Regions from separate parts of the Pseudoalteromonas piratica genome, predicted to be linked through region 3. Evidence: predicted binding sites of a transcription regulator. Region 3 holds the regulator's gene; each other region holds the start of a gene.
What was found. The regulator FNR, encoded in region 3, switches genes on or off when oxygen is low (the NO sensors DNR and NnrR bind a similar motif). The targets are predictions, from matches to a motif close to TTGATCTAGATCAA.
Positions count from the first base shown of each region.

Region 1: the regulator FNR is predicted to act here: its motif matches at 1,492-1,505, upstream of OM33_RS09575 (TraR/DksA family transcriptional regulator).
Region 2: the regulator FNR is predicted to act here: its motif matches at 1,732-1,745, upstream of OM33_RS18030 (GbsR/MarR family transcriptional regulator).

Region 1 covers NZ_CP009888.1:2,050,189-2,053,473, forward strand. Annotated here, with positions in the region: gene OM33_RS09565 (SapC family protein) at 93-803, shown strand; gene OM33_RS09570 (YdcH family protein) at 865-1,113, opposite strand; gene OM33_RS09575 (TraR/DksA family transcriptional regulator) at 1,126-1,440, opposite strand; gene OM33_RS09580 (isoaspartyl peptidase/L-asparaginase family protein) at 1,594-2,610, shown strand; gene hrpA (ATP-dependent RNA helicase HrpA) at 2,716-3,285, shown strand, end outside.
Region 2 covers NZ_CP009889.1:740,721-744,005, reverse strand. Annotated here, with positions in the region: gene OM33_RS18040 (LysE family translocator) at 1-336, shown strand, start outside; gene OM33_RS18035 (substrate-binding domain-containing protein) at 354-1,358, opposite strand; gene OM33_RS18030 (GbsR/MarR family transcriptional regulator) at 1,795-2,349, shown strand; gene OM33_RS18025 (cytochrome ubiquinol oxidase subunit I) at 2,451-3,285, shown strand, end outside.
Region 3 covers NZ_CP009888.1:2,184,863-2,188,147, reverse strand. Annotated here, with positions in the region: gene OM33_RS10205 (heavy metal translocating P-type ATPase) at 1-646, shown strand, start outside; gene ccoS (cbb3-type cytochrome oxidase assembly protein CcoS) at 659-829, shown strand; gene OM33_RS10195 (sulfite exporter TauE/SafE family protein) at 819-1,481, shown strand; gene fnr (fumarate/nitrate reduction transcriptional regulator Fnr) at 1,529-2,260, shown strand; gene uspE (universal stress protein UspE) at 2,342-3,271, shown strand.

The sequences.
Region 1 (3,285 bases), 130 kb from region 3:
AAAGAAACGAGGTTTTTACTTTCTTTTTACAATCAAAACCGCTAGCCTAGCAGCACTATTATAAATAATTAGAATCCTATTGGAGCAGTAAGATGACGGACGTAGTAAAGCCTCTTCATAATGTTGAACACAAAGATGTTAAAATTAAAAACGGTTTCAACACAGACCTAGTTAAAGATCAACATTTAGTACCAGTTGTTGCACACGAATTTGCACGTGTAGCTAACGAATACCCAATCGTATTTGTAAAAAATAACGAAACAGGTGAATTCCAGCCAGTTGCAATGCTTGGTTTAGAGCCAAATGAAAACCTGTTTGTGAAAGACGGCAAATGGCAAGGTGCTTACCTTCCTCACGCACTAACGCGTTACCCGTTAGTACTTAGCAAAAACCCAGAGAATGAAGACCAGTTATTCGTTGGTATTAACGAATCAAGCGATCTTGTAAATAAAGAAGAAGGTAATGCACTTTTCGATGAGAAAGGTGAAGAGACAGATTACCTTAAGCGTCGTAAAGAAGGTTTAATTGCATTTGTTGAATTCTCGCAAGTAACTGCGGCATTCACAAAATTCTTAGCAGATAAAGAACTACTTATCGCACAAACTCTAACGCTTGAAATCAAAGGCGAGAAGCGCGATATCAACGGTATCTACCTAATCGACGAGAAGAAGCTAAATGAAATGGCTGACGAAGAGTTTCTAGAACTTCGTAAGCGTGGCTACTTACCACCAATCTACTCATTCTTAACGTCAATGCCTCAAGTTAACCGTCTTGCACGTCTTAAAGCAGAGCAAGAAGCTTAATTGAGCTTATAAAACGTTAATAAAAAAGCGCCAATCGGCGCTTTTTTTTATGCATGTGTATTTAGTTTTCTTTATGCGCTTTAAGCATTGAATAAAGCTCATCTTTTAAGTGTAAACGACGTAGTTTCTGCTTTTCTAAGTACGCATCCGTGGTATTTTCAACCCCTTCTTCGATGCGGATCACTTCATGATCCAGCTCATGATACTCTTTGAATAGTTTAGAAAAGTGCGCATTTGTCATTTTTAATTCGCGAATTTCTTCATTAAATTCAGGGAATTCATGATGCATGTCGTGTTTTTCGATAAACATGGTTGTTAATCCTTATTGGGCACAGTTAATACAAGTTTGTACATAGGGTAATGCGTTTAAACGCTCGCTTGATATTGGATTATCGCAACGGCTACAGATGCCATAATTATCATTTTCTAAGCGAGTGATGGCAGCATTGACCTGTTGAAGTTCTAAATTTGCTTCGTGACGAATACCATCGAGCACTTGGTCGTTTTCACTTTCAGTGGCTTGTTCAGCAAAATCTTGCGAACGACCTTTTTTAAAGTCTGAACCAATAGCATTAATGCGTTTACTTAGTTCGATTTGCTTTTCTTTAAGCTCAATTAAAATCGCGTTTTTGTTCATAATGCCTCCTATTCTTTACTTATTAATCTACGCCGCTGTGAAGCAATTGCGTTGATCTAGAACAAAAAAGACTGTCTTTATGTGGTTCATCGAAAATGCTTGAAATAAAGCCAATTGCCTTGCAAATTAGACAGTAACAAAAGGAAAATACTAATGAATAAATCACTCGCAACGGCGCTCTTTACAGCGCTTTTATCTACCAGTGCGTTTGCTGCAAACGAGCAGCCATTTTCTATCGCTATTCATGGCGGTGCTGGCACCATAGATAAAAGTAAATTTACACCTGAAAAAGAAGCGGCTTATCGCGCTAAACTGCAAGAAGCGGTAGAGGCAGGTTATAAAGTGCTTGAAAACGGTGGTGAGAGTTTAACAGCAGTGACCACTGCAATTAATATTTTAGAAAACTCGCCATTTTTTAATGCAGGTATCGGTGCTGTCTATACTTATGATAGCCACCATGAGCTTGACGCCTCAATTATGGATGGGCGTGACCGTCAAGCAGGTGCAGTTGCGGGTGTAAAACATATTAAAAACCCTATCGATTTAGCGCGTTTGGTGATGGAAGAGTCAGTGCATGTGATGCTAAGCGGTGAAGGCGCAGAGCAGTTTGCTAAGAAAAATGGCATGAGTCTGGTTGAGAATACCATTTTCGATACCGAACATCGTTTTGAAGCATTACAACGAGCCAAAAAGAAACTTAATAAAACTGAAAATTATCAAGCCAATCATCGCGAACTGCCTGAACAATATAAAATGGGCACAGTAGGCGCTGTTGCTTTAGATAAACACGGAAACCTTGCCGCAGGTACCTCTACAGGTGGCATGACTGCTAAACGCTTTGGTCGTATTGGTGATTCACCGGTAATTGGCGCAGGCACATTTGCCGACAATCGCTCTTGTGCTGTGTCTGCAACCGGCCATGGCGAATATTTTATTCGCTACAGTGTGGCGTCAGATATTTGTGCACGTGTGCAATATCAAAACAAAACCATTAAACAAGCAGGCGATGAGGTTATTCATGAGGTGCTAAAGCCAATTGGGGGCACTGGGGGCGTAATTATTGTTGATAATAAAGGTAATATCAGTTTGCCATTTAACACCAAAGGCATGTATCGCGCATCTAAAATGGCGAATCAGCCAACCTATGTGGCAATTTTTAAAGACGAATAAATACTTATTTGGTAAAAATTTAAATTAGGGAAGCGCAATGCTTCCCTTATTTTATGGTTATCATTTTGGTATTATTAGGCTTTTGAATTTCCGCTTTATTTATCTATGGCTAATCCACAACAGCAACTGTATTCACTTCTCAAAAATTGCCTTAAAAAAGATCAGTTTCTCTTTAAGCGCCGACTCGATGGTGTGAAAAAAATTAGCGATGAAGCAAAACAACTTAAAGTACTTTCAAGTATCACCTCAGATATTGAGAAAAGCATTGCAGCGCGTGAATTACGTTTAAAAAACCTGCCGAAAGTAAGTTACCCAGAAAACTTACCGGTTAGTCAGAAAAAAGACGACATCAAAAAAGCCATTAGTGAGAACCAAGTGGTGATTGTGGCAGGTGAAACCGGTTCAGGTAAAACTACGCAGTTGCCCAAAATTTGTATGGAATTAGGCCGCGGCGTTGCCGGGCTAATTGGCCATACCCAGCCGCGCCGATTGGCGGCGCGCAGCGTAGCTGCCCGTGTTGCTGAAGAAATTGGCACTACTATTGGTGAGAAAGTCGGTTTTAAAATTCGTTTTAGCGACCAAGTATCAAACTCAAGCTATTTAAAACTAATGACTGACGGTGTGCTTCTTGCAGAAATTCAACAAGATAGATTTTTAAATCAATACGACACCATT
Region 2 (3,285 bases), on a different replicon from region 3:
TACCTAGCATACAAAATCGCAAATAATCATATTAGTGACCAAGGCTCGTGCTCCGCCCAACCGTTTACTTTTAAACAAGCTTGTTTGTTTCAATGGGTCAATCCTAAAGCATGGACAATGGCAATAAGTGTTAACGCTATTTATGCTAGCGATCAAACATTAAGCGCCGTGCTCACTGTTACTGCAATTTTTATACTCGTCAATTTTCCATCCATCTGCTGTTGGTTAGTAATGGGAAAACAAATGAAACGGTTTATTGAATCACCAATAAAAGTAAAGCTGTTTAACTGGCTGATGGCCGGATTATTAATCTGTTCTATCATTCCTATGCTTTAGAAAATAAAGACGTGATATCAATAATTAACAGTACAGCTTTCTGCGTTCTCTTTATTGCAATAGTGAAAACCTAAATAAGTAAACTCTTGTTTAGGTTTCTCTTTATTTTGCAAATATTGGTAAAGGTACTGTGCCCCCTTTTGGCCCATTTCAAAAGGCTTTTGACCGATATTAACGGTTGAAAGGCCTTTTTTGAGTGCTTTTAACTGCAAGGATTCAGTATCAGCAGAAACAATCACCGCTTTATCACTCTTTATTTTATTTTTGAACAATGCCATTTGGTCAATATAACGCGGATTAAACTGGGCAAATCCAGCAACCGCAACAAAGATGGGAGACGGCTGCATTTTAATCTTGCCAATCATTTGACTTAAAGCAAGGCCGCGCTTTCCTAGACTGTATAACGGACACAACTCATGTTCATACCACCCTTGTTGCCCCTTTAATCGGTGCAGGCTTTGACCACTCAGTGCAAATCGCACCCCCTTTATTCGCTCGTTCAAATTAGGTGTTGAAGGGTGACCAGACTGCATACAAATTGTATTTTTATGCGTAATATTATTTTTAACATAATTACCAAGCGCTACGCCAAAATCAAAATTATTGGTGCCAACATATGCTAGGCGATAATCATGGTGTTGTGGTAATAAATCTGAATCAAAGGTGACAACCGGAATATTCTTCTCATACGCTCTTTTTAACGCACTATTTGTCAAAAATTCCGAGTCTGTAATTGAAATTAATAATGCACTTACTCCCTCATCTATTAACCGATTAACTTTTAACGACTGCCCTCGAATATCTTGAAAATCCTCAGCACCATCATAAATACACGTTAAATCAGGTGTTGTTTCGGCTAGTTTTTGACACCCTTTAAATGACTGGATGTAAAAGCTGTCATTTTTGGTTTTGCCAATCACACCAATTGTGTAGTTGGCATAAACGGTGAAGCTAGCGAAAAAAAACGATAGTTTAATTCCATAACAGACAGCGACAATGAGAGAGTTAAATTTATTAAGCATTTGTTTTTTTGTACATTTATTATCAATAACAGTATAGAAGCATTAAGAGAAATAATTAAACTCTATTTTACGATTTTTTAACTTACTGTTAAGACTGTTGGCCGCTGAGGTTAATCATTTTTATAAATGAAGTAACAGGGTAAGGCGTTATTTATTTGGCTGCTAGCGTATAAAAATCATTGTTCTAAGTATTTTATGAAGCATGACAATTTAATCACTGAAATAAACTACCACACTGATATGCCACTTTTCTTATTTACATACAAAACAGTGACTCTCGATTAACTCGCTGGCTAAAACGTTATTGTAATCACAGTTTTTTATTCTTTTATTGATCTCACGAATATTTATAAGTTTTAAGCAAAAGAAAAGATTGATCTATATCAAGCATAGGTTTACTATTATTTAAAGTTTCAGAAATTATTGAAAGTTTAGAATGTTGCTAACACCAAAAATCGAAAGTTTTGTCATGCACTGCGGCGAAATGGGCAGTCGTTGGGGATTTAATCGTACTATCGGTCAGATCATGGGCCTACTCTTGATGAGTGAACAACCATTGAGTGCTGTTGATCTCTCCGAAACACTTAATATCTCTCGTGGTAATGTCAGTATGGCGATTAAAGAATTGCAATCCTGGCGCTTAGTGTCTGTTATTCATAAACCTGGTGACAGAAAAGACTACTATGCGCCTGCAGGCGATATTTGGCAGTTAGCCAACCGAGTTTTCGAAGAGCGCAGAAAAAGAGAGATGGACCCAACCCTGTCTCTCTTGCGCGCTTCTATTATTGATGAACCTGCCAATGCGGAAGAAGCCTATGCGCAAGATAAAATGGCAGAGATCCATGACCTACTCGAAACAATTACAGTGTGGGCAAGTGAGTTACAGAGTATGAGTCCAGAGAAGTTAACGACTTTAATGAAGCTCGGCTCCGGAGTCGTTAAAGTACTGGATTTTAAAGATAAAGTTTTAAAAAGCGGTAATGGTAATTAACCATACCGCTTTTTTTATACCGTAAATCTACGTTTTTTGATGTCGTGCTATTTAATGCTTCTTTTTAAACAGCATGTATAGCCTTATATTTGGGGGTTTTTATGTTGGATACATTAATGCTTTCACGCATACAGTTTGCTGCCAACATTAGTTTTCATATTTTATTTCCTACCATTACAATCGCCTTGTGTTGGTTTTTAGTGTTCTTTAAAGTCCGATTTGATATGACGGGTAACCCCGTCTGGATGCGTGCTTATCGTTTTTGGGTAAAAATTTTTGCGCTTTCTTTTGCATTAGGTGTCGTAAGTGGCATTACCATGTCATTTCAATTTGGTACGAATTGGCCTGGCTTTATGGAAAAAGTCGGTAATATAGCAGGTCCCTTACTCGGCTATGAAGTTCTCACTGCGTTTTTCTTAGAAGCGACTTTTCTCGGGATTATGTTATTTGGTATTAAACGTGTTCCACCTAAAGTGCATACACTTGCCTGTTTAATCGTCGCACTCGGCACCACGCTTTCTGCATTTTGGATTTTAAGTCTTAATTCGTGGTTGCAAACACCCACTGGGTTTGAAATGCGTGATGGTGTTGCTTTCCCGACAGATTGGTTTGCCATTATCTTTAATCCAAGTTTTCCATACCGTTTAGCCCATATGCTGCTTGCATCGGGTCTAACAGCAAGCTTTCTAATTATTGGTATCAGTTGTTATCGTTTACTTAAAGGTGATGACAAACAAGCACCAAAGCTCACGCTAAAAGTTGCACTGATCGTTGCCGCTGTGCTTGCGCCGCTTCAAGCGTTTGTCGGTGATTTACATGGCTTAAATACGCTTGAGCATCAACCACAAAAAATTGCCGCAATGGAGGGTGTTTGGCACACAGAAAAAGGCGCACCTTTACTCTTGTTCGCTATTCCAGATGAGGAGCAGCGCACCA
Region 3 (3,285 bases):
ACAGTGGGAAGGACGCACAGTAGCAATAGGTAAAGCAAATTGGCTATGTGATGTGCAAGCACTTGAGTACGATGTATTTTTATATATTGATAACCAAGTTATCGCAGCTTTTAAATTGCAAGATAAAATTCGCGATCGTGCAGAAGCCACGATAAACGATTTAAGAGACAATAATCTTGATTTGCAGGTATTAACGGGTGATCCTTCAAATGCTGGTAAAGAGCTTGTTCACAGCCTAGGTATTAGCAATATAGAAACAGGCTGTAGCCCTGCTGATAAACAAAATGTAGTAGAAAAACTCGCAGCTAAAGGCAAAATTGTTGCAATGGTGGGCGACGGTGTAAACGACAGTCCAGTATTTAATAGCGCGCATTTGTCTATTGCCATGGCATCTGGCGCTGATATCTCAAAAAATACAGCCGATGTGGTGTTATTAAACAGTGAATTAAACGCCATTAGCGGTTTATTTGATACTGCCAAACTAACACGTCGTGTTATTAAACAAAATTTAGCCATATCACTATGCTATAATGGCTCAATTCTACCATTAGCTGCAATGGGGCTAGTGCCACCATGGGTCGCGGTTATCGGTATGTCAGCAAGTTCACTTATCGTAATTGGCAATTCATTACGACTACTTAAGTAAGGGGCACGAGTTGTGAGCATCATTTATGTATTAATTCCAATTGCGATATTACTCGTCATCGTTGCAATTGGCATCTTTTTTTGGGCGGTACGTAGCGACCAATTTAATAATTTAGACAAGCAAGCTCACAGTATTTTATTTGAAGACGACAAAGAGCAGCACAACAAAAGTAATGACAACTAGTCAGTTAATATCTGCGTTGATAATGGGCTTACTAGGCAGTGGACACTGCTTAGCAATGTGCGGCGGTGTGGCCTCATCGTTAACCTTAGCGGTAAAAGATAAATCGCAAGTAAAGCGCTATACCCTACTCTATAATCTTGGCCGCACCTTAAGTTATTGCATTGCTGGTGCACTTGCAGCCGGGATAAGCCAGCAATTTGCATCTCGTTCTACCTCTTTTTCATTTGTCCTATCAGTATTAAGTGGCGTGTTTATGATTTTAGTTGGCCTATACATTATGCGACTAACATTCTCACTTAACTGGATTGAAAAAGTCGGTAAATTTGCAATTTGGCAGCATTTAGTCAAATTGAATAAACGATTATTGCCTGTCAATAGTAACGCAAAAGCGTTAGCTTACGGTATGTTGTGGGGTTGGTTGCCCTGTGGCTTAGTCTATTCTGCCTTGCTTTTTTCTATTTCGATGCAGTCAGCTGTATATGGTGCAAGCTTTATGTTGTTGTTTGCTATAGGGACTTTACCGGCCATGGTTGGACTTGCTTTTGCTGCAGATAAATTCAAACAGATACTTAACCATAATGCAGTGCGAATGGTGTTTGGTAACATCTTCATTTTCTACGGTTTATACCTTTTGATAATTGCGTTATTATAAGGTTTTAGTATACATTATTCTCGTTTTACGTTTTCTCTAGGTGTGTCATGGAATTGAGCAAAAAATCAGTGTCAAAAAACTGCGCTATCAAGTGTCAGGATTGCAGTATTAGTCAACTGTGTATTCCTGTTTCGCTTAACAGCGAAGAAATGGGTAAATTAGACGATATTATCGAGCGTAAAAAACCACTTCATAAAGGGGATTACCTTTTTGAAGCTGGCCAACCTCTTCGTTCTATTTACGCTGTTCGCTCAGGTTCATTTAAATCATACACACTCACTGAAAGCGGTGAAGAACAAATAACTGGATTCCATCTCGCTGGCGATATTGTCGGCTTTGACGGTATTAGTACCATGAGCCATCGCAGTTACGCGCAAGCAATGGAAACGGCCATGGTATGCGAAATTCCATTTACAACCCTGGATGACTTGTCAGGCAAATTACCGAAATTACGCCATCAAGTTATGCGAATGATGAGTAATGAAATCAATTACGACCAAGAGATGCTGTTAATGCTTAACAAAAAAACAGCAGAAGAACGCCTGGCCGCTTTTTTAGCGAACCTTTCAACACGCTTTGGTGAACGCGGATTTAGTAAAAAAGAATTCCGTTTAACAATGACCCGTGGTGAGATAGGTAACTACTTAGGTTTAACGGTTGAAACCATCAGTCGCCTGCTTAGCCGTTTCCAAAAAGCGGAAATCATTAAAGTAGAAGGCAAGTTCATTACAATTCTAAATACTGACGAATTATTCAAAGTCGCTTCTATTAAGTCTTGATCTAAAACAAAATATTCTATTAGAAACCTTTCAAATTAGTTTAAATCCATTACACTGGATTTATAGTTTGGGAGGTTTTTTATGAATACCATCAAAAAAATTCTTGCGGTTATCGACCCAAGTAAAGAAAAACAAATTGCATTAAATCGGTCATTTGAGTTGGCTAAAAAGTCCGGCGCACAAATTACTGCTTTTTTATCTATCTACGATTTTTCCTATGAAATGACGACCATGTTAAGTCGTGAAGAGCGTGATGCAATGCGTGATGCAGTGATTAACGATCGAAAAGAGTGGATTAATTCTCTTATTGCAGAACAAGCGAGTGATATTCATGTCGACTGCCAAGTAGTTTGGCATAACCGCCCTTTCGAATCGATTGTTGAAACGGTATTAGAACAACAATATGACATCGTCGTAAAAGGCACACACCAACACGATACCTTAAAATCTGTAATTTTTACACCAACAGATTGGCACCTTATTCGTAAATGCCCTGTGTCGTTATTGTTAGTAAAAGAACACGATTGGCCAGCTGGCGGGCAAATTTTGGCAGCTGTGAATGCGTCAAGTGAAGAAGAAACTCATCAAGCACTAAATCATACAATTTTACAAGAAGCTAAGTACCTCGCTGATTTAATTGATGGAAATTTAAATGTTGTGAATGCATACCCAGGCACACCAGTTAATATTGCTATTGAGATACCAGAGTTTGACGCGGGCCAATACAGCGAATCAGTTAAGGCGCATCACATTGCTGCAACTCAGAAATTAGCAGAACAATATGACATTGAGTCAGATCATTGCTTTGTCAATGAAGGACTCCCTGAGGATGTGTTACCCCAAGTCGCAAACAAAATTGATGCCGAGCTCGTTGTGATGGGCACAGTGGGACGTACCGGTATTAGTGCAGCATTAATTGGTAATACAGCAGAGCATGTGATTGATAGTCTTAACTGCGATGTATTAGCACTTAAACCAGAAGGTTATAAAAGCCCGTTAGATAAGTCTTAACCTCAATAAAATTT